Linked DNA regions of Methanococcus voltae. The main gene of each other region encodes a partner of the protein of the gene in region 2 in a complex. Links are inferred from orthologs where the notes say so. Each region holds a gene or a part of one and is shown on either strand. Other genes may lie near its edges.

What was found.
Region 1: the proteins of J3E06_RS02190 (region 2) and J3E06_RS00310 are in contact, whole or in part, in a crystal structure (PDB 7CNS), measured with the Thermococcus kodakarensis proteins. The link is inferred for Methanococcus voltae from one-to-one orthologs. Residues at the interface, in WP_011250200.1 of Thermococcus kodakarensis: Ile25, Ala28, Leu29, Ile32, Tyr33, Ala47, Gly48, Asn53, Ile54, Ala57, Glu60, Phe61, Leu62, Tyr99, Ser128, Glu129, Ser130, Asn145, Arg146, Glu147, Gly148, Gly149, Pro150, Ser151, Leu153, Tyr164, Leu201, Gly202, Asn203, Gly227; in WP_011250199.1 of Thermococcus kodakarensis: Arg6, Lys7, Ile8, Leu27, Gly28, Thr38, Arg58, Gly59, Lys60, Gly61, Ser62, Thr63, Val64, Ser66, Tyr67, Val68, Tyr70, Ala71, Lys74, Glu86, Ala87, Glu88, Thr89, Ile90, Ala92, Thr93, Ile96, Ile97.

Annotation. Positions count from the first base shown.
Region 1 is NZ_JANUCR010000001.1:69,003-73,994, forward strand. What follows is about bases 2,129-4,992. They hold J3E06_RS00310 (DUF126 domain-containing protein), read left to right. Parts: upstream 2,129-3,291; coding sequence 3,292-3,693; downstream 3,694-4,992. Other genes in these bases: J3E06_RS00300 (DHH family phosphoesterase), read right to left, coding at 2,129-2,471; frhD (coenzyme F420-reducing hydrogenase, FrhD protein), read left to right, coding at 2,717-3,196; J3E06_RS00315 (hypothetical protein), read right to left, coding at 3,796-4,278; aroC (chorismate synthase), read right to left, coding at 4,470-4,992. Outside these bases: sucC (ADP-forming succinate--CoA ligase subunit beta), read right to left, coding at 1-780; more of J3E06_RS00300, read right to left, coding at 978-2,128. UniProt on the Methanocaldococcus jannaschii protein: Component of a hydro-lyase that catalyzes the dehydration of mevalonate 5-phosphate (MVA5P) to form trans-anhydromevalonate 5-phosphate (tAHMP).
Region 2 is NZ_JANUCR010000001.1:461,820-480,060, reverse strand. The notes cover bases 9,543-12,443. They hold J3E06_RS02190 (aconitase X catalytic domain-containing protein), read right to left. Parts: upstream 11,680-12,443; coding sequence 10,405-11,679; downstream 9,543-10,404. Other genes in these bases: J3E06_RS02185 (coenzyme F420-0:L-glutamate ligase), read left to right, coding at 11,875-12,443; cobM (precorrin-4 C(11)-methyltransferase), read right to left, coding at 9,543-10,156. Outside these bases: J3E06_RS02265 (hypothetical protein), read left to right, coding at 1-1,339; J3E06_RS02260 (NAD(P)-binding protein), read left to right, coding at 1,560-2,792; tungstate ABC transporter substrate-binding protein WtpA, read right to left, coding at 2,998-4,047; pyridoxal 5'-phosphate synthase glutaminase subunit PdxT, read right to left, coding at 4,289-4,867; J3E06_RS02215 (bis-aminopropyl spermidine synthase family protein), read left to right, coding at 5,984-7,192; J3E06_RS02210 (30S ribosomal protein S8e), read right to left, coding at 7,341-7,727; pyrB (aspartate carbamoyltransferase), read right to left, coding at 7,975-8,883; J3E06_RS02200 (hypothetical protein), read left to right, coding at 9,115-9,324; more of cobM, read right to left, coding at 9,389-9,542; more of J3E06_RS02185, read left to right, coding at 12,444-12,801; J3E06_RS02180 (HEAT domain-containing protein), read right to left, coding at 12,906-14,696; J3E06_RS02175 (flagellin), read left to right, coding at 15,125-15,781; J3E06_RS02170 (flagellin), read left to right, coding at 16,426-17,082; J3E06_RS02165 (flagellin), read left to right, coding at 17,192-17,860; J3E06_RS02160 (flagellin), read left to right, coding at 17,951-18,241. UniProt on the Methanocaldococcus jannaschii protein: Component of a hydro-lyase that catalyzes the dehydration of mevalonate 5-phosphate (MVA5P) to form trans-anhydromevalonate 5-phosphate (tAHMP).

The DNA.
Region 1 (4,992 bases), 400 kb from region 2 along the record:
TTCACCGCCTGAATTTTTAACAATGTCCATTGACGCTAATGTTAAACCTGCACCGTTCCCTATTACTGCAATGTCCCCATCTAAATCAACGTATGCAAATTCTGATTTGTCTTGTTTACTGAACTCTTCAAATTGTTTATAATCGTGTTTATAGTACGCATCGTCGTCTAAATTAAATACTGCATCTGCTGCAATTACATTTGCTTCTTTTGTAATTACCAGAGGATTTATTTCAATTAAAGAACCATCCATATCTTCAAATGCTTTATAAAGTTTTGAGATAATTGTGGCAATTTTTGAGATTTCAGGTGAGGGAATTCCCGCTTTTATTAACATATTTCTTGCCATATAAGGTTGGAATTCTTTATCAAAGTCTACATAGTATTTTATTATCTTTTCAGGCGTTTTTTCAGCCACTTGTTCGATATCGACACCGCCTTCAGTTGAAAACATTACAACAGCTTGTTTATTGTTCCTATCGATTACAATACCCACATAATACTCTTTTTCAATGTTTATCATATCTTCAAGAAGTACTTTTTCTACTTTTTCGCCTTTAATTTCCTTATTCAACAATTCTTCGATTTTTTCGTTTGCTTCTTGAGTGTTATTTGCAAATAAAATTCCTCCCGCTTTTCCCCTGCCACCTACAAGTACCTGTGCTTTAACAACTACAGGTTTATCGATATTTTCCACTTTTTTGTCGGTTATTTCGCTTTCAGGAACTGGAATTCCGTATGATTTAAATATTGCCTTTGCTTCATATTCGTGTAATTTCATAAATTCACCAATTGATTTAAATTTTAAATAAATTAAAAATGATTTGAAATGATTTGAAATGATTTAAATAGATATTTAACTTTTTTGTATATATAGATTACATAATTTAATTACATAATTTAATTACTTACAATATATTCAGTATTTCATTTAAAAATCACATTTGTTAATACTATACGTTTAATTAACTTCAGTAATTAATTTTGTTTTTTCAGTTGATTTCCAATTAAATCATTAACTTCGTTTAAAAAATTTGCCATTTCAGTCTTTTTAATTGCTGCACCTGACGCTACGTTATGACCTCCACCATCTCCGCCATATTTTTTAGCTAATCCCATAGCTTCGGATAAATTTAACCCATTTTCAACTAATTCCCTGTTTCCACGGGAGGATACTTTATAAATTTCATTTTCTTCATTAAAACCAAGTACTGGTTTATCGGACACCATTAAAGATGCAATTATCCCTGTTTTACCCTTATTACCAATAAAATACCTTAAATTTTCCATTTCTTTAAGTTCTATACTTTTTAAATCGTTTATAACTTCAATTTTGTACTCCTTAAATAATTCTTTTCCCTTCTCGATTGCTTTTTTATCCCCTAATAAAATGCTCAAACCGAGGGCTGTTTCTTCTTTTCTACCACAAGCATTTAAAATTTCAGACAAATAATATGCATCGTTCATATTTATATTTTTAAAAGCGCCTAATTCTGCACTTTCGGTATTTATTAATATTCTATCAATAATTAACTCTTTTAATTTGTTTTCATTTATTTTTTGGATTATATCCGAATTTTTACACTCTAAAGGTAATCTATTTAAAAAATGTTTGTTTAATTCATTTATTAAATTCTCTTTTTCGGTTATAGTAAGTGATTTACAATTAGGGTTAATTTCTGCGTTATTCAATATCTCTGCTATTTCTCCGTTGCTTAAATTTAAATAAGGCTGTGTAGAGTAATAAATTGATTTATTAACTTCTATATTGAAGCAATTGAAAATTAAATCTCTCATTATTTTTATATGTCGATTTTGCCTTGCTTCGTTAAGTATAAACTTATTTAAGCCCATAAATGGCTTATGTTGCATATCCCCAATAGCTCCAATTAATGCAATTGGTGCTAAATCACAAAATCCATAAGCTCTTGCTAAAAAATAGCAAGTTCCACTACCAGATAGTTCTCTTGAGCCATCTATGCCTGCCAATAGTGGATTTAATTGCAATATCTGATTACTACTATTATTATTATTATTACTATTATCTTTTTTATTACTAATATTTTTTTCATTATTATTAGTTTTATCGTTTTTTTCATTATTTATTACATATTCTTTTATTTTAACAGGGTGGTGGTCTAAAATAATAGCATTTAACTTTGCGTTAATTATTTTATCGATTTGACCACTTCCCATATCTGAAAAAATAAACAATTGGTCATTTTTACAGGTTGCTTCCTTTTTAAATTCTTCGATTTTTTCATCGTTTAAATTTTCTATAATTGTTATATGAAACTGCTTATTAATCCGCATTAATGTGTTTATTAGTATTGCTCCCGAAGTAAGCCCGTCAGGGTCGTGATGCGTGATTAATCGTATTATTCCTTGATAATTATCAATTTTTGACTTTATTAAATTTATTGTATTATTAAAATTTTCTAAATCATTTTTGTTCTTAATTGGTATGTCCATAAATTCACCGACTTGAATAAGTTATATTTTGAAAAATAATGTTGAAATAGGAACAATTATTTATGTCCTTGTTAATATTATGTATGAATTAAGTATAATTTGAGTATAATTTAAGTAGTATTATTGATATTGTTTATTAAATTATTAATTACTATTTATAGTATATTATTTCATATATTTATTAAATTTATTATATGTTAAGTTAAATTATAAAAAAGTTGAAACTAAATTAATTATGTGATATTATGATACCAGATTCCTTAAAATTTAAAAAACTTGTCATTGGTTGCGGTAATTTAATATTTGCCGATGATGGCTTTGGATACGAAGTAATAAGCAAACTTGAAAAAATGGAATTGCCTAAAGATGTAGGATTAATAGATGCAGGAACTGGAGCTCCGTACTATTTAATGTCAATAATGGACAAAGATTGCCCAGTTGAAAAAATAATTATTGTAGATGTTATAGATTTCAAATTAGAACCCGGGACACTGCAAAAAATGGGGATAGATAAATTAAAGAAAATTGACAAATATAATTTTGATGCTCACGATATGCCTTTATCAAACTACTTAATAAAAGCCGAAGAATCAGGTGTCGAAGTAATAATTATTGGCTGTCAAGCTAAAAGAATTACTATGCCGGATATAGAAGTTGGTTTAACCGAAGAAGTTAAAAATTCACTCGACGATGCTGTTAATATGGTATTAGAAGAGATAAAATAATAATAAAAATAATAATAGTGATAATAGTGATAATAACAATAATACTAACAGTATAAATTTATTCACTAATTTATTTACTAATTTATTTACTAAGTATGGGTGATAATTTGGAAGAATTAAAAGGTAGAATTATTTCAAAAGGATATACAGAAGGAGAAATTATTATATCCAATAGTCCGATTTCTTTTTTAGGAGGAGTTAGTGAAGAAGGGGTTATTACGGATAAAGAGAATGAATTATACGGCGAAAGCATAGCAAATAAAATATTCGTGTTCCCCACTGGAAAAGGCAGTACTGTGGGCTCCTATGTAATATATGGACTTGCAAAAAAAGGACTATTAAAAGGTATTGTAAATCAGGATTGTGAGCCTATTGTAGCCACAGGCGCTATTTTAGGCAAGATACCACTCGTTGACCATATTGACATTTCCAAATTGAAAAATGGCGACAAAATCGTGGTTGATGGAAATAATGGGATGGTTAAAATTGAAAATTAATAGATTAAAAAATAAAATATTAAAAAAATAAAATATACTTAAAATGATATATTACATAATTAAATTAATTTTTTATTAGGTTTTTAGTTTATTTTTAGTATATTAATCTTTTTTATCATTTAATATATCTATATTTTCGTTGTTTTCATTTTCTTTAGGCATTATAGCTTCGTTGGTAATTTCTTCGTCTGCAGTTTCTTCAATATTTTGTATATTAATATTAGATACGTTATGGTCATTATTTTCAGTAATTTTAGTACTTTCTTCGCCAATAATTTCAGTATCAACCTCATCCCTAAATAAATCATCCTCTTTTTCTTCTATTTGCATTAATTCAAGATTTTTAAGATGTTCAACCATTTTACAACGTTCTGAAAGTTTATTGGAGATATATGCCCAAAGTATAAAGATTATAAAAATTGCACCGAGCCATGCGTAAATTCCTAAATTATTGGTTAATAAATAAGCCATTATTAGTATTAAAATGCCCAATATTACCCGTAAAACCCTAATTCTAACTATAGAATCTTTTTCTTTAATAATACTATGTTGAATATCCTCTAATTTTTTTGACGAATAACTCATTATACCACCCCTCATTTCAAAATAAATTATGTACATCATAGTATTTATATACTATAATTTATCGATACAATTGTCAATATATAAAATAAATATAATTGATAATAAAAATGTAAAAATGTAAAATAATAAAAATATAAGTTTAGATTAATTTAAAATTATTTAAAATTATTTAAACGTAATTTAAACGTAATTTAAAGTTTATTAGCTTCTTTCAGTAAATCTACAAGTACTATTGATACCATACTCTCTAAAACCGGTATTACACGAGGAACAATTATCGGGTCGTGTCTACCTTCGATTATAAGCTTCGTATTTGTTTTTTTCTTTAAATTTACTGTGTTTTGCTCTTTAAATATTGAAGGTGTTGGTTTTATTGCCACTTTAATGATTATAGGCGTTCCAGTACTAATTCCTGCAATAATACCACCACAATTATTTGAATTATAGGTTAATTCATTCGTATTATAACAGTATTCGTCATTGTTCTCGCTACCGTACAACTCAGCTACGTCAAAACCCTTTCCAATTTCAACACCCTTAACTGCATTAATGGACATAAGTGCTTCTGAAATTCTCGCATTTAACTTATTAAATAAAGGTTCACCGATTCCTTGGGGCACATTTAAAATTATGAGTTCCACAATACCTCCAACACTGTCATTGTTTTTCATTGCATCTAAAACGTACTTTTCCATATCCGAATAGTTATTTGAT
Region 2 (18,241 bases):
AAAAGAACCAGATTTTGAAAGTAAGAAATTTATGGATTTCTTAGGAACTTATGTATCTTCATATGGTTTGAAATTTGCATATTTAAACAAAGTTCCAAACGGATACAATGAAAGTTTAATTTGGGGTGTTGCTGTACAAAATGTTATGCCAGATAACACCGGTGATGGGGTTATTCAGATTTCCGGATACAATATGATTGTAGATGTGATTGATTCCGATTTAATATTAAAAAAATTGAAAATAATTGATGAATATTCTAATGAGATTAAGTCAAATTATACTTATATATCTACAGGTGCTGAAAACTTAAATGTCTTAGATATCAATACAAAAGAACCTATTTCTAAATATCACGAGTTTTATATAATTGAAGAATTTTTAAGACAAGAAACCCGAAACGATAATATATATTCTCGTTATGGGGGTGGAAATGGGTATGATAATAACTATCTTAAAAAGCATGATTTATTGGCTTTTAGTTTTTATCCTATGATATATTTAGATAAAAGCCCTGATTCAATTAGAAATGACCCAATGGGCGGTTATTACCCTACAAATTATGATTACCAATATTTATCAAATGGGGATTATTGGATGAATTCAAGAGCTTCTGAAACTGGTTATTTCAGATATTATGATGACGAAATTCTTGAAGATGTTAGTTATTCCGATATATCAAGACAAACCTGGACATTAGGCGATGAACAAGTTTCTTTAAGGCAAGAAAATGAATTAAATAACATATATGACGTATTTAACTACTGGTACTGTAAGAATTATGGTTATTTAACTACGAATGGAGTAAATGCTATCATATTACCTTCCTCGGATGAAAATTTAACAGATATGTTATTTGATAACAAATATAATGACGATATATTTTGGAGGTCTACGGTTGTTAACTCCGATAATGGTATCACATATATCGTAGTCCCTGGTGAGAATAATTACTATATTAAAAATAATGTGTCAATATTACAAGTTCCAAATTTCTTGGAAACTAAAAATTTAATTTCATATGTTCAAAGTTATTATAAAGAACCAGAAGATGAAGAATTTGGAGTTTATGTAAGTGATTCAGTTTATTTCGATAAAAATGTATTGAAAAATTTGACAAAATCTAATAGAGTATGGATTTGTTCTTTTGAAGAATATTCCTATTGGACTAAGAATTATTATACGACAAATATGGGATTAACGGATGGATATATTGTATTAACTACAAATTCAAACAGAAAACCTCAGATTACATGTTATGACAATGAAACTAAATCTGTATCTGCTCCAAAATTAGAAAATGGTAAATATTATTTAAAGTTTGCAAATGAGAATATGTAATATATAAATAAAAATACAAATACTGCATAAATTTCTTTTATTTCTTTTATTTCGGTTATTTCTTTTTTTTAGATTTTATATTATTCCCCTATTTTTCAATTTTATTTTTAAAATGTATAAGTTATTTATAAATTATAGATATACAATAAATAATAACAAAAAGTGTTTAATTTAGTTAATCAAATTTTTAAAATTAAATTTTAAATTTATGGGTGTAATTATGAAAATAGGAATTATCGGTGCTGGATTGGGTGGATTATTTAGTGCAGCAATATTATCAAAAAATCATCAAATAACTATTTATGAAAAACTCCCCTACATTGGCGGAAGGTTTACAAATTTAAATTATAAAGGTTATCAATTAACAACTGGTGCTTTACATATGGTACCACACGGTGCAAATGGTTTTTTTGGACAGTTGGTCGAACAATCAAACTGTGGTGCAAAGATAATTAATTCAAATCCTGACGGACTTTTTAGGATTAATAATACTAACTATGGATTTGAAGAGTTGAAAAAGCTTGTAAGTTTTAAAGATAAATTAAAAGCTTTAAAAATGTTGACTGACTTAAAACTTGGGACTATTGATAAAAATATGTCATTTGGAACTTTCTTGGAAGGCATACCCATAGCTGAAAAAGTGGGAAATTCATTCACAGGATGGGCTTTAAGTTTATCTTCTTATGATACCCCCATAGATGAAGTAATTGCCATTAGTAAACATTATCATAAATTTGGTGGGCCGGGTATACCAATGGGTGGCTGTAAAGGTATAATTGATGCTTTAGAAACTGTAATCTTAAAAAACGGCGGAAAAATCTATACAAATTACAATGTTGATAAAATATATGTTCCAGAAAATCCTGGAGAAAAATGTTCAATAAATGATGATAACGAATTTGATATACTTATAAGTAATGCATCCCCATTAATTACTCAAAAAATTAGTAATTTAAAATTTATTGACAATGAAAATATGCCAATACCTTCAAAAGGTATTAAAATCAGTATAGGGTCTAAAAATAAGCTAATAAATCACAATAGTGTAGTATTTACTACAGAATCAGAGCGTTTAAATGGTTTTAATCAACCTTCTAACGTAGATAAGTCTTTAGCTAAAGAAGGGCATAATTTGATAATGGCACACGCTACTCAGATAAAAAACAACGTAAATGATGAAATAGATTTGGTTTTAGAAGATATTGATGATATCTTTGCAAATGAGTTTGTAGGTCATAAAAAAGAAGGTTATAAAATACTTGCAATACAAACCTACCGTGATGAATGTCCTGTTAATCACGCATCAAACGGGACCGATGTAAAACCTGTAATTAACGATAGATTTTACTTAGTTGGCGACGGGGTAAAAGGAAAAGGTGGTATTGAAGTTGAAGGTGTCGCTTTGAGTGTACTTGAAGTTTTAGCCCATCTTAATAAGTTAGGGATTAATTAAAAATAATATGCGGTATTTTTTATATCTCTTTTTTTATTATTTATTTTTAAATAATTTTATTATTTTATATTTCATATTCATTTTATTTTTTATTTTTTTTAGATTAAATAATATGATAACAATGTGAAAATAAACTTATAATTTAAACTTATACTTGTTAATTTAAAAAATAAAAAAATAGAAAAAAGAAATTAATTATTTTTAATTATGCAGTCATTTCTACTAAACCGTCGTAGTCTGCTGGAACATTTCCATTTCCAATAGCTGGTTTAATAACTGGTTGTCCTGCATTTTCGAATATTTGTGGGTTTTCAAGGATAAACTTAACAAATGCTACACCTGCAGCTTTATTTTCTGCATTTGTAGGTACTGTAACACCATATACGATTGGTGCAGCAGCAATTGTTTTATTTTGGCTTTCGATTAATAAGCTTGCTCTACCGTAATTTTCAGCTTTGTCGTAAGCACCTAAGTTTATATCTGCAGGTAATTCAATGTATTCTAAATTGTGCTGATTTGCAACACTCTTATAAATGAATAAGTAGTCGTAAGCACCTGATTCAAGAGGGCCCAATAAATCTACTTCTTTACTTCTCATGAAGATTTTGTCTGTGTTAACAGTTATTTCAGCAGGGCTTTCAATTAAGAAGCTACCGTCTGCATTTTCTACAACTTCGAAGTTTGAATTTTTCATAATTAAGTTTTCATATATTGTACTGTCATTATATGTTTTTTCAGCTAATTTGATAACCATTTGGCTTCTGTATCCGCATGGGTCATCGTTAGCACTTGAGAATCCGTATTTAACGTCATCTTTTTGGAATATTTCATACCAGTTATCTGTAGTTATTTCATCAGTGTATTTACTTTTATTAGTGTATGCGATAACTATTTCATTTTTAGCTACCATTAAATACCAATCTGCGTAATCTGGGTACATCATTTTAGGAATTAATGAATAGTCTGCTGAACCCAATACATCAGCTTTTTTATGTAATTCTACAATGTTTCTAACGCAAGCAACACTACCTGCTGATTCTCTTTGAACATCTGTATTTGGATATTTTTCTTCAAAAGCTTTTTCATATTCTTCAAAAGGAACTGCTAAACTTCCTGCGTGGAATATTTTAACAATACCTTCTATTTTTTGTGAATCTGTATCTTCAGCAGGAGTTTGCTGGTCTGTACAGCCACTAAAAGCTAATACGAGAAAAATCCCCAAAATTGAAAATAGAGTTAGGGATTTTTTATTCAAATTATCACCATATATAATATTTAATAATTTTTAGTTTGATATATAAAATATGCAATAACTAATACATGATTTAGTTAATATATAAATATTACGATATTATTTTAAGGTAATATATATTAATAAATATTGTTATATCCTGGTGAAAACGTAATAATTCTAAAAAATTTTAAAATAGTTTAATAATTTTTAATATATTATAATATTATATACCATAATAGTTTAAAATAAAATAATTTATATATTATTTTAAAAATCTGTCAAAGAAATATTTGTAAACAATAATTCCATCTTCGGATAATTCAGGGTGGAAAGAAATTGCCATACAGTTATTTTGAATAATTCCTACAATTCTGTCCTCATTTTTAGAAATTATTTCTATTTTATCGTTCATTAGTTTTTTTACGAGTGGGGCTCTTATAAATACTGCATGAACAATATTCCCATTTAATTCGATTTCTTTTTCAAAGCTTTCTACTTGTCCCCCATAAGCATTTCTATCAATCGAAACATCCATTAATTCTAAAAGGGGCTGTTCGACACCAGTTTCTTTTGATAATAAAACCATTCCTGCACAAGTTCCCAATATAGGAATGTTTTTATTAATATTAAGTTCCCTTATTTTATTGATGAACCCATATTTATCCATTATTTTTCCCATTGTGGTGCTTTCACCACCTGGAATTATTAAAGCATCAATATCTTCGAGTTCAGAAAGTGTTCTTACCCTTTTAGCTTCATAACCTAATTTTAAAATTGAATCGATATGTTCTTCTACATCGCCTTGTATTCCTAAAATTCCTATTTTTTTGGTTTTAGTCATAATTTAACCTTTAATTGTTATTTAATTTTTAATTCGTATATTTTACAATTTTATTTTTATAATTATTCATAATTAATAGTACTATAAAAAAATATGCTAAATTTTGCAGTAATATATAAATACATAAAGCTATAAATCAATACATTAAATTATACAAATATATGCTCTAAAAATAAAAAATAAAAACTATGTACTTAGCACATAATAAGATTTAGATTTTAAAAAAATGGGGCCGAGACCGAGAATTGAACCCGGGTCGAGGGATCCACAGTCCCTCAGGATAGCCACTACCCTACCTCGGCCACATAACATATCCAATAATGCAGGGGCAGGGATTTGAACCCTGGAACCACTACTGGACAGGATTCTAAGTCCTGCGTCTTTGGCCAGGCTTGACAACCCCTGCACACGATATAAAAATAAAGTGCTCCAGCCGGGATTTGAACCCGAGTCGCGGGCTCGAAAGGCCCGCATGATTGGCCGGACTACACCACTGGAGCAATATTATAAACAAGTGGGCCCGATGGGATTTGAACCCATGACCACTCGGTTATGAGCCGAGCACTCTAACCAGCCTGAGCTACGGGCCCATAATGTAATGTCCGTTACTAATGCACTTAAAATGAGTTAATAATTTTTAGAAAAATGGCGCCTCCTGCAGGGCTCGAACCTGCGACCTACGGATTAACAGTCCGTCGCTACTACCTACTGAGCTAAGGAGGCTCTTTATTATGTTTTGCTTCACATCTTGTCAGCACAATAACAATACACGTTATAATATATAAAGGTTTCTATCACTCCCTTAACGAAACATTTATATATTATAAGACCTATCCTTATTACGTAACTTATGAAATATAATATTGCCAAGGTAGTTCAGCCTGGGAGAACGCTGGACTGAAGATCCAGTTGTCGGGTGTTCGAATCACCCCCTTGGCATGTTTTTTATTTTGGACAAATTAATTTGTAAATTTAAATATATGGTTTATCTTTTTCTTTTTTTAATATTTCAATAAAATATAATTTTAAATACTTAATACTTTAAAACATAATATTGATTATAATTTATTTTATATTTATATATTGCATAATTTTATGATTATTCGGAGTGAAATTTTGAATGTAATAGGAAAAATGGGTAAAAGGAATACTCAAAAAGCTAAAAAAAATATGAAAGAAAATGTTGATGATTCAGCATCTAATAAGGAATTTAAAATATTGATAAGAAGAATTGTTCAAAAAACAAAAATAGCAGAGGGTGAATTGGCGATTTACGATATATTAAGATGTATATACCGTAATCAACCAATTTCTACTAAAAAAATTGGTCAATATACTAAATTACCACTTCCTATCGTTTCAAAAGTTAGGACTATGTTAGAAGGAGATAAAGTTTTAAAAAGAGATGACCGTGGGGCAATATATACAAAAGAAGGTTTAACTTTTGTGGAAAAAAACTTGGGTTTGTCTTTAAAAAACGATTTAAAATGCCCGCTTTGTAAGGGTAAGACAATAGTCTTTGATGAAAAATTTGAGAAGATATATAAAAGACACAAAGAAATAGCTAAGCAAAGACCTGCTGTAAATACGTTAATTGACCAATCATTCGCAACACCCGAAACAGCTACATATAGGGCAACAATTATGGCAGATAGGGGCGATTTGGAAGGTAAAAGAGTTTTATTTGTTGGTGACGATGATTTAACATCAATTCCTGTAGCTATGAGTGGTTTATGCAAAGAAGTAGTAGTCGCAGATATCGATGAGAGACTTTTGGATATGATAAAATATTTTTCAAAGCAAAATAAACTTCATATTAAAACAGTAAAACAGGATTTTAGAAATAGTTTACCTAAAAATTTGACTGATAAATTTGATGTAGTGTTTACAGACCCTCCTTATACGTTAGAAGGCGTAAAATTATTTATGAATAGGGGTATTGAAGCATTAGGTTCCGAAGGGGTTCTATATTTGGCAGTATCTCATAAACCTATTGATGAACATATTCAACTACAAAAAAATATACTCTCTATGAATTTTTTAATTGCCGAAATGTTGCCTGGTTTCAATTTTTACGAAGGTACTGAAATTATTGGCAATACAACATTTTTAGCAAGGCTCGTAGGCAAAAATCTTGTAAAATTGGAAGAAAAAAGTGATAAAATATACACTGGACAAGTAAAACCTGTGTTAAGATATTATAAATGTCAAAAATGTGGGAAAATCTATGAAGTAGGGGGTAAAATTAAAAGAATAGAAGATTTGTCTTGTGATTGTAAAGGAAATAAATTTTATATGATTAAAAGAAGTAAATTAAGAGATTAACCCCATATATTATGATATATTATATTAATTATACCATTTTAATTATACCCTTTTAATTATAAATTTTTAAAAATATGCTAAATATAATTGAAATACTAAATTGAATATTAAAAAGAAAAAAAGTTTTTGAATAATTTAATAGTTTTAATTATTCTTTAATTAAAATAGCGTTTACAATACCATCTTGACCAGGTCTTGATGTAACTTTTGCTTTACCCATTTCGGTTTCAACGATAGCTCCTTTTGTAACAACATTTCTTCTGATGTAGTGTTTGTTTGCTACGTTGTCAATTACGTTTGTAATTGTAACTTTTTTACAGGTTTTTGTTTCTTGGTTGAAAACGTTAGCGTAGTTTGTTCTTTCTAATTTAACTTTTTTGCTTCCGCCTCTTCCTCTTAATATTTTAATTTTAACTGAATCGGTTAAGTGGGTTTCTACAGGTGAATTACCCATTTCTCTTTTATGTTTTTTAACGATTCTTCTTAATTTTGCACCAGTAGATTTTCTACCGCTTCTTCCTTGCCATACTGCCATAATTACACCTTATTTTATATTATTTTTAATTCATTTTTATATTATTTTTGATTTTTTTAAATTTTAATTATTTTGTTCGTTTTTAAGTTATTTATTACTTTAATTATCCCTGTAATAAATCAACCATTTAACATTTTAAATAATTACAATACTTCCGATAATAATGAGAGAGCATGCGAGTATCTATACAATGTTAATACATTATGGTATAAAAAATTATCTATGATAATATATGTTATTGATTAATTTATTGATTATTTGATTCATATAACAATTTTAATATCGCCATTCTGACAGGTATTCCATAAAATGATTGTTTAAAGTATACAGACTGTTCTAATAAATCCATATCTTGTTCTATTTCATCAACACGAGGTAATGGGTGCATTACAATAACTTTTTTATTTTCAACTTGTGATTTGGTTAATTTATATATTCCCTTAACTTTGTGATATTCGTTAGGGTCAGGAAATCTTTCTTTTTGAATTCTTGTCATGTATATGCAATCAATTTCTTCTAAATCCATCTCTTCCATTTCTTCTAAATTTACCTTAGATTTTATGTCTTCAATTATCTCTTGAGGCATTTTTAATTCTTTTGGAGATATTAATCTAATATTTACATCGTCAAATAGTGATAAAGCTTGACATAATGAATGAACGGTTCTACCGTATTTTAAATCCCCAACAAAAGCAATATTTAATTTATCTATTTTGCCAATTTCTCGTTTTATCGTATATAAATCTAAAAGAGTCTGAGTAGGGTGTTGATTTGAACCATCTCCCGCATTTATTACCGGAATTTTGGAACATTCACTTGCAAGTCTTGAGGCTCCTTCATAAGGATGTCTTATAACTATTAAATCCGCATATCCTCCAATTACTGAAATAGTATCTCTTAAAGTTTCTCCTTTTGTGACCGAAGTACTTTTGGCATCTGTAAAACCAATTACATTACCGCCGAGTCTTTTCACAGCTGTTTCAAAGGATAATCTGGTTCTTGTAGATGGTTCATAAAATAATGTGGCTAAAAGCTTACCTTTCATAAATTCGCAAGGTTTTTTTTCTTCAAGCAATTTTTCCATTTCTTCAGCAGTTTTTAAAATATTGCTTATTTCAGCTTTGCTTACATCCCTTGTAGATATTAAATGGTTCATAAAATCACCAAATTATTATCGGTTATCGGTTTTATTTAATTTTTAAAATATATAATATAATTTTTATATATAATTATGGATACATATTATATTAAATAGATTTGAAAATATGCTTAAAATAATGGTTAAAAAATAATTAGAAAATAATTAGAAAAATAAGTGAGACAATTTAATAATATTATTAATATGTAAAGGCAATATATTATTTATATACAATTTATTGGTGATAATATGATATCGGACGAACAAAAAGAAGATATAAAATTATATATAATGCCTTATATTCAAAATATGGACTATATTTCTGAATTAATAAATAATGCAAGTAATGTAGATGAATTAACTAAAAATGTATCAAAATTGTTAAATACAGACACTGATTTATCCATAAAAACAGATTTAAAAATACTCTATGAAAAATTAACAGAGCAATCAAAATAAATTTATTAAACTATTTTATACTTTTTAAAATAATTATATGATTAAAATAATTAAAATAATTAATTTAATCAGTTTTAGCTTTTCTATATTCGTGTTCAAATTTTTTGTCGTATAATTTTGAGTAATCGTAATATTTTGGGTTTATTACGTCGCCAACAATTATTAAAGCTGTTTTTGTAATTCCCTCGTCTTTAACTTTTTGAGCTATATTTTCAAGATTACCAATGATTTTTTTCTCGTCTTCCCAAGAAGCATGGTATACAACTCCTACGGCTGTATCTTTAGGGTATCCACCTTCTATTAATTCATTACAAACTTTTTCAATCATTCCAGTACCTAAATATATTGCCATAGTTGCTTGATGTTTAGCTAATGATTTTAAGCTTTCAGAACTTGGTTTTGGTGTTCTACCGACTGGACGAGTAATAATAACAGTTTGTGAAACGTCTGGCAAAGTTAATTCAGATTTTAAGGTAGCTGCAGCTGCAAATAGCGAAGTTACGCCAGGTATTATATTCACATCAATATTTTGTTTTTTTAATTCATCAATCTGCTCTTTTATTGCACCATATAATGAAGGGTCTCCAGTATGAACCCTAACTACATTTTTATCTTCTTTAATTCCTTTTACAATTACTTCCAAAACTTCTTCTAAATTCATAGAAGCACTATTATATATTTGAGCTCCTTTCGTATTGTAGGTTAAAACTTCAGGATTAACCAACGAACCTGCATATATAATAATATCCGCATTTTCAATTGCTTTAGCTCCTTTGACAGTTATTAATTCTTTGTCTCCAGAACCTGCACCAATTATTGTTAATTTATTCATAAAAACACCTTGCACATACTCTATATTATTTGCATAATTCTTTTAGATTATTTTATTTTTTAATATGGATGTAATATATTATAATTAAAAATAACCTAAATTAATTAAAATAAACTTGTATTTAATTCAACATATTTATACCAAATAATATGTATAAAAATTTCATATAAAAAGATTATAGATATAATTTTTTAAATTTAAATATGGGTTTAAGTTTAATTTGTAATGTTAAGAAATGTTTTTAAGGTTTACTGATTCAAACCTTTTCTAATTAATTCTTCAATAGAGCCATATATTACTTCACTATTGCAGAAATTTGGTAAATATGTAGCAGCTTTCCCTGAATTTGTAGCTACGTACTTATAACCCATTTTTTCAATTGGTGCAACAACCATACAAGTATCTACAACTATTTTACCGCCAGCGTCTTCAATAATTTTTGTATATCCCATTCTATCAGCTATTGCTTTGGTATATATGGAGGTACAAATCCATAAGTCTGTTTTGAGTGATTTTTTTTCTTCGAGAAGTATGTCTACAACAGTTTTTATTTCGCTTATTCCACTATGTGGACAACCTATACATATTAAATCTATCTTCTGTTCATTATCAAATTTTGAAAGTTCTTCTTCAATCATATCATTTGTAATTGTAATTTCATCGTCAAATTTTAAATTACCGTTTATGACGTCATTGTCATATGTACAAATTGCTTCTGGCGTAATTCCTTTAAAATGATACAAAGCAATGCCTCCACTCGCAGCTAAAGCAGCACCAAGTCCTTTTAAACATTCGCTTTTAAGGTTTAATGAATTATTATTATTTTCATTTGTAAAATTAAAGTATGGTATACCATTTTTTACAATTCTTCCTACATATCTACCGATTAAACCATATGATGCCATATTATTAATTTTATTATTGCATTTTAAACCAATTTTTTCAAAATCCAAGTCTAAATTAATTTTAAAATTAGGTATCCTATTTTCATCCAAATGATATCCATAATATGAGGTTTTACCTAAAATAGCACTCGCTAAAGCAGAAGGACCTCCTTCTCGGTTAGTGTATGCTCCAAGAACTGAGTTTGAGTAGCATACGGCAGATGATTCTGCCCAGGAAATATGGTCTCTAAATCGTGGTACATTTCCGGATAAGTATGGTGTGCAGGTACAACCCAATTCAATTCCAAGTTTTTCAAAATAATCAATTATTTCAAGCTGTTTTTTTGCAAAATCTGCCGGAAATTTAAGTGCTTCATATTCTATTAAATCCATACCTGCAGGATTTAATGTTGTAGGTACTGAAACTTTTAAACCACTATCGGACATATCCCTTAAGAATTCCAAACCTTTTTCGCCAATAGTTTTGTAGGAAACACCAGAAACCTGTGCTGATGTGACATCGATTAATTTTTCAGCACCGTATATATCTCCGAGAGATACAATTAGGTTCATACACATTTCCAGAGTTTCCCCATATTCGCCATTGTATATTTTTTCTTCTTCATTCGTTAAATACAAAATTACACCCTTTTAAATTTAATATCTTTAACAAATATTAATTATATAATAGTTATATTATTCAATTGTATCTTTGTATTATATTATAGTTATTATATTAAGCACTTTTAAATATTTATTACAACTATATTTTAAATTATGACTAAATAGATTATACGATATTATTTGTTAAAAAATTGAATTATTGATGAGATTATGGCAAAAGTAAATTATAAAATTAATTATGAAATTTCTGATGAATTAAAAAATAAAATAACCGCTAAACCCATTAAAACTAATTATTTATACAGTGGTGATGATTTCATATTTGAAACATTGCATTCGTTAAGAAGGGAATTAAATGCAGGTACTATTTCATTAAATGACGGAGATATTTTAGTTGTTAGTGAAAAGTTTGTTTCTACAAGTCAGGGTAATTTTGTAGATGAAAATAAGTCTAAACCAAAATTGAGTGCTTATTTTTGTTATTATTGGAGTAAATATATTTGGGGCTATATATTAGGACCTTTGTTAAAAACAAGAAGTGATAGGGTATTAAATCTTAGAAAAATGCCAAAACCAGAGACTTTGAAACATAAACAAGTGGTAATCGATAATGTGGGTTTTATATATGCTTTAAAACCTGCTTCTGAAGGTGGAATCGATTTAACAAATGTACCTGGAACTTATGCGTCATTATTGCCTTCAAAGCCAAAAGAAACTATGGATAAGTTATATAACGCAATAAAAAAAGAGTTCGACGTGGATTTAACTGTTATGTTAATTGACACTGATGCAACCTATAAGTTTTATAAGTGGTATATTACGGCTTTACCTTATGCGATAGATGGTATAATCGCTAAAATAGGAGTTTTTGGTTATATATTAGGTAAAATAGGAAATCTGTTAAATATGGGTGGATTATATGGAGCTACGCCTTTAGCCATAACCGGAAATAACGTTTATAAAAAATACTCAATGGAATTATTATTATATATTGCAAATCTTGCAGACACTTCGCAGGTACCCTATACAAAATCGATACACGATTTAATGAAAAAATATAATACCTATACGATTACTGAGAAAGTTTTAAGCGATATGGAGCATAGTCCTGTAGTTATTGTTAAAATAGAAGGTTAATAATGTATTATAATAAAAATAAGTTGTAAAACAATATTTTTATTTAATTTTAATATATTTATTTAGTTTTTTAGTTTTAGTCTTATATTATTTAGTAATACTCTTTATATATTTTTATCTTTTAAAGCAGTCTCAATTAATGATTGTATCATTATTTCATGAGATATTTTGTATAAATCAAATTCATTATCTTGATTATTGTCAACAAATTCCAATAATTCATTAGATAATATTGTATGCATTGATTTATCTTTTGGGACAATATAAACCTGCTTACCATCTTCAAGCTCAACTTCCATACATTCAGATTTAAGTGCGAGCACAACACATTCGTCGTCAGGAATTTTCAGACTCTGACCAAGTTTTACATTTGTATTATTTGTATTCGTATTCTGATATTCATTTATTCTGTAATCTGCTATTGATATCAATTCTTCAAAATTGTTCAATGTTTCAATTTCAGAATTCTGAATATTTTGGGCTGTAATAATTTTCTCATTATATTCAGTAGAGTTAATTAATTTATTTTTTGTATTTTTTAATTTTAAGTGTAAACTATCTTTTATTTTAATAGTATGTTTCTTCAAATCATCCAATAATTCATAAGGATATTGTTCAAATACACACTTTAAGAATTTTATTTCTAAATTAATATTTTTAATACAATTAAATATTAATTCTACGATTTTATTATCTACATAACCTAATTTAATTAACGATAATGTAGATTCTTTCCTATATTTTAAATCTAAAAATTTAGACTTTAATATTGGAATATATTTATCTTTACAATATTTATCGAATTTTCCGAAATTTCCCATAATGGCAATCGATTTCGTAATTATAGAACTATTATCGTCTTCAACGGTCTTTTCGATAATTTTTTTGTATTTTTGAGCTGTTTTTGACTCTAAGTTAGACAATGTTTGTAATAAATTCATTACAGAGTATTTTAAGTCGTAATCTTCTGTAATTATGTAATAGTTTAAATCTAATTCGTTTACTATACTCGGGTTTAGATGACATAAGTTATTTAATATATATATTGATGGGATTTTTATATCCCTTTCTTCATATTTTACAAATTCGATAATTTTGGGCATTATATTCCGAAATTTTTCAGATTCTACTTTAGATATTTCAACTAATGCGTTTAAGGCAGAAGTTTTAATATCCTTATTTTTTGAATCTGTTTTTGAAATTATTTTTTCGGCATTATCATATGAAATATTTTCGGGTTTAATATTATGTATTATTTCAAGGGTTTTTATTACTATTTCGGGATTTTCATCGTCCAAATATCCAAAAAGATTATTTGAACTATCTTTGAGTATTTCGGGATTTATATTACTCATATTTTTTAATATTTCAATCAACAATAATTTAGATTTTATTTTAGTATTTAGTAAGTTTATAAGTTTTTTCGTATTATTACATTTTGGGTTCAATGATATTTTTGAAATTGTGTAAGCTGACGAACATACAACATTAGGGTTTTCATCATCTAACATTGCTATTATATGGTCCATGTACTCATTAACAAGCTCATAACATACTAATCCTGCATCACCCAAGAATTCCAGAGAATTTTTACGAGTTCTCCAATCAGAATCCTTTAACATTTCAACTGTTATGGGCATTAACGTCTTCAAATGTTCGGGGTATGCAGTAACTATTATAGACATAGCTTTTAATGTGGCCCATTTAAATTTGAAATCTTTTTGCAATGATTTTTTGTATTCTGGCAATACTTTGTTAATTATTTTCGGATTTTCGATACAGAATTTTCCTGAAAATAATATCTCTCTGAAATTTTTGAATTCTTCAATATTATTCAGATTTAAGTTAACTTTCATATCAAAATACTTATCATCATTTTTATATCCATTCATCATACTATCACGCTTACACGTAAATCTTGGTTATCTTATATAATATAGTTTTTTTGCATATGCTTATGTAGGTTATTTTTATAGATTACCTACATAATTACCTGCTTATTTAAGTACTTAATTAAATACTTAATCAAGTGCTTAATAAACTACAAAAAAAGTATATTATTAAAAAAAAGCTATTCTATAATATTCAGATTTGTACTTGTTAATATTTTTAGTAATTAACACTTGGTACATTTAATAGAATTACCTTTTTGTTGGTCATTTATGGCTGCTAAAAGTGTTTACCTTTGTATATTTCATATTTTATTGTTAATTTACATATTATAGTTCATACTGTCCCTTATATACTCTAATAATCACGATATTTACGATTAATAATGCTATAAAATGTATTAATTATAGTATTAGTTTGGCGGAGGGAAATCATGAAATTAAATCAATTCATGAAAAACAAAAAAGGTGCGACTGGTGTAGGCACTTTGATAATATTCATAGCAATGGTATTAGTTGCAGCAGTAGCTGCAAGTGTTTTAATTAACACAAGCGGATTTTTACAACAAAAAGCTTCAACAACAGGAAAAGAAAGTACTGAACAAGTTTCAACTGGTCTAAAGATTATTCAAACATGTGGTAAGCTAAATGGAAACAAAATTGATAAGCTTGCTATATATATTACCCCATCTGCAGGTAGTAAACCAGTAGATTTAAGGAATACCAAAATATTATTGTCTGATGGACATGCTACATCAATAGTTTCTTATAATGTAGAATACTTTGAAGCTACAAATGCACAAATATTTGATGCAACAGGTTCTAAAGCTTGGTATAACTCAACAACATTACCAAATTATAACTTTGGAATTATTAATGTTCAAGATGACGATGGTTCATGTACTGCTAATTCACCAGTTCTTGGAAAAGGTGATATGGCAGTCCTAACTGTAAATTGCACAAGTTTAACTTTAGCTCCTAAAACAAGATTAAATGGTTATTTACAATCTGAAGTAGGATTTAAAACACAATTTACATATATATTGCCAAATGCTTATGGTAAAACAGAAGATGTGATAATACTACACTAAAAAATATATTACATATTTTTAATTTTTTACCTTATATTTTTAATGATTTATTATTAAATTATGTTGTTTTGTTTATTATGTTTATTATTTAATTTTTATGACGTATTTTGATATATTATGTAATTTGGTATGTATCCTATGCAATACTATTGTTAGATATTTTTTAAAATATTATATTATAATTAGTAATTTTTTTAATTTGGGATTTTGTACCTTGTCCAAAAAATTTGTTTTTTTTTTGAAATATTGTAGTATTTGAATATCTAAATAATTAATATTTCAAAAATGAGATATTCTAAAACAATAGTTCTAACCTTTAATTGTCAATGTAATTACTAATAATAGTTTTTTTCAATAATTGGTAATTTTAATCTTGTTAATTTGTGTTTTATCTGTAAATTGGGTTCTATTTCGTGTTTATTTTTAGTTTTTATATACAAGTTTACCTACATAAATGGCTACATAAAAAACTACATAAGTATCTACAATATCATATACATAGCCATATACAAAACCATATGCTTAAAGAAGTGCAAAAAAAGTATATAATAACAAAAAACAACATATTTATTCGGGAACATCCCCCAGGGGTAAATATACAACTATGCATAAGTAGACTTACTAAAATACCTCGGAGGTATAGTATGAACATAAAAGACTTTTTAACTAATAAAAAAGGTGCTTCAGGTATAGGTACCTTGATAGTATTCATAGCAATGGTATTAGTTGCAGCAGTAGCTGCAAGTGTTTTAATTAACACAAGTGGATTTTTACAACAAAAAGCTTCAACAACAGGAAAAGAAAGTACTGAACAAGTTGCAAGCGGTTTACAAGTAACCGGCGTAACCGGTGTTAACAGCACAACAAGTGAAAACATTACTCACTTAGTAGCATACATCACCCCTAACGCAGGAAGCTCAGCAATTGATTTAAGCCAAGCTAAATTATTCATTACATACAACGGCGTAAGTGCTGTATTAAAAGCAAATACAAGTGCAATCGATGGTACATCAGGAACACCTGACGTATTAAGCGCTACATTATTAACAAATACAACAGCAACAAAATTCCAAGTTGTATCATTACAAGACTTCGATGGCTCAGTAGCTAAAAACCAGGTTATCAACAAAGGTGATTTAGTAGCTATCGCAATCAACACAGGTGCAATATTCTCAACAACAACAGGTATCCCTAATAGAGCATCAGTTTCAGGTAAATTACAACCAGAATTCGGTGCACCAGGTATCTTAGAATTCACAACACCTGCTACATTCACAACAAAAGTTGTAGAATTACAATAATTTAGTATAAAATGCTAAATTATCGATATTAATTTTTATTATCGAATTTTTTGAAATATTTAAATAATTAATAAGTAACAACCTCAAAAAAAACCGAGAGGTTATATTTATGAAAATAACAGAATTTATGAATAACAAAAAAGGTGCTTCAGGTATAGGTACCTTGATAGTATTCATAGCAATGGTATTAGTTGCAGCAGTAGCTGCAAGTGTTTTAATTAACACAAGTGGCTTTTTACAACAAAAAGCTTCAACAACAGGAAAAGAAAGTACTGAACAAGTTGCAAGCGGTTTACAAATTACCCAAATACTTGGTAAACATAATACTGCAAATATTAACCAAACTTTAATCTATATATCACCTAACGCAGGAAGCTCAGCAATTGACTTAAGTCAAATGGTGGTAATGCTTGCAAATGGCGATAAAAAAGTTGTTTACAAATATAATGCTACAGGAGCAGCTGCAAATGGAAGATTTGTGGATGCTTCAGCTGGTGTAGCTGATGCATTTAGTTCAATAGCAGACTGGTCAAAATTAAACGGTACTACCGTTGGTTTAATTGTAATTCAAGATGCTGATGATTCAGTAGCTGCTGCTACCCCAGTTATCAACAAAGGTGACATTGTAGCTATTGCAATTAATACGACTACATTTGCTACAACACCAAGAACTGCAATCTCAGGAACTGTACAACCAGAATTCGGTGCACCAGGAGTTATCTCATTCACAACACCTGCTACATACTTAACTGGTTCAAAAATTGTACAATTACAATAATTAAATTAAATTGTGTATTTTAATATTTAATTACTAATATTAGGATTATCAAAATTTACCTCATTTTAAAAAATTTGAGAGGTTATATTTATGAAAATAACAGAATTTATGAATAACAAAAAAGGTGCTTCAGGTATAGGTACCTTAATCGTATTCATAGCAATGGTATTAGTTGCAGCAGTAGCTGCAAGTGTTTTAATTAACACAAGTGGCTTTTTACAACAAAAAGCTTCAACAACAGGAAAAGAAAGTACTGAACAAGTTGCAAGCGGTTTACAAATTGCACAAGTTATGGGAATGCACAATGGTGCTAATATAAACAAAACAGCAATTTACATATCACCTAACGCAGGAAGCTCAGCAATTGATTTAAGTCAAGCT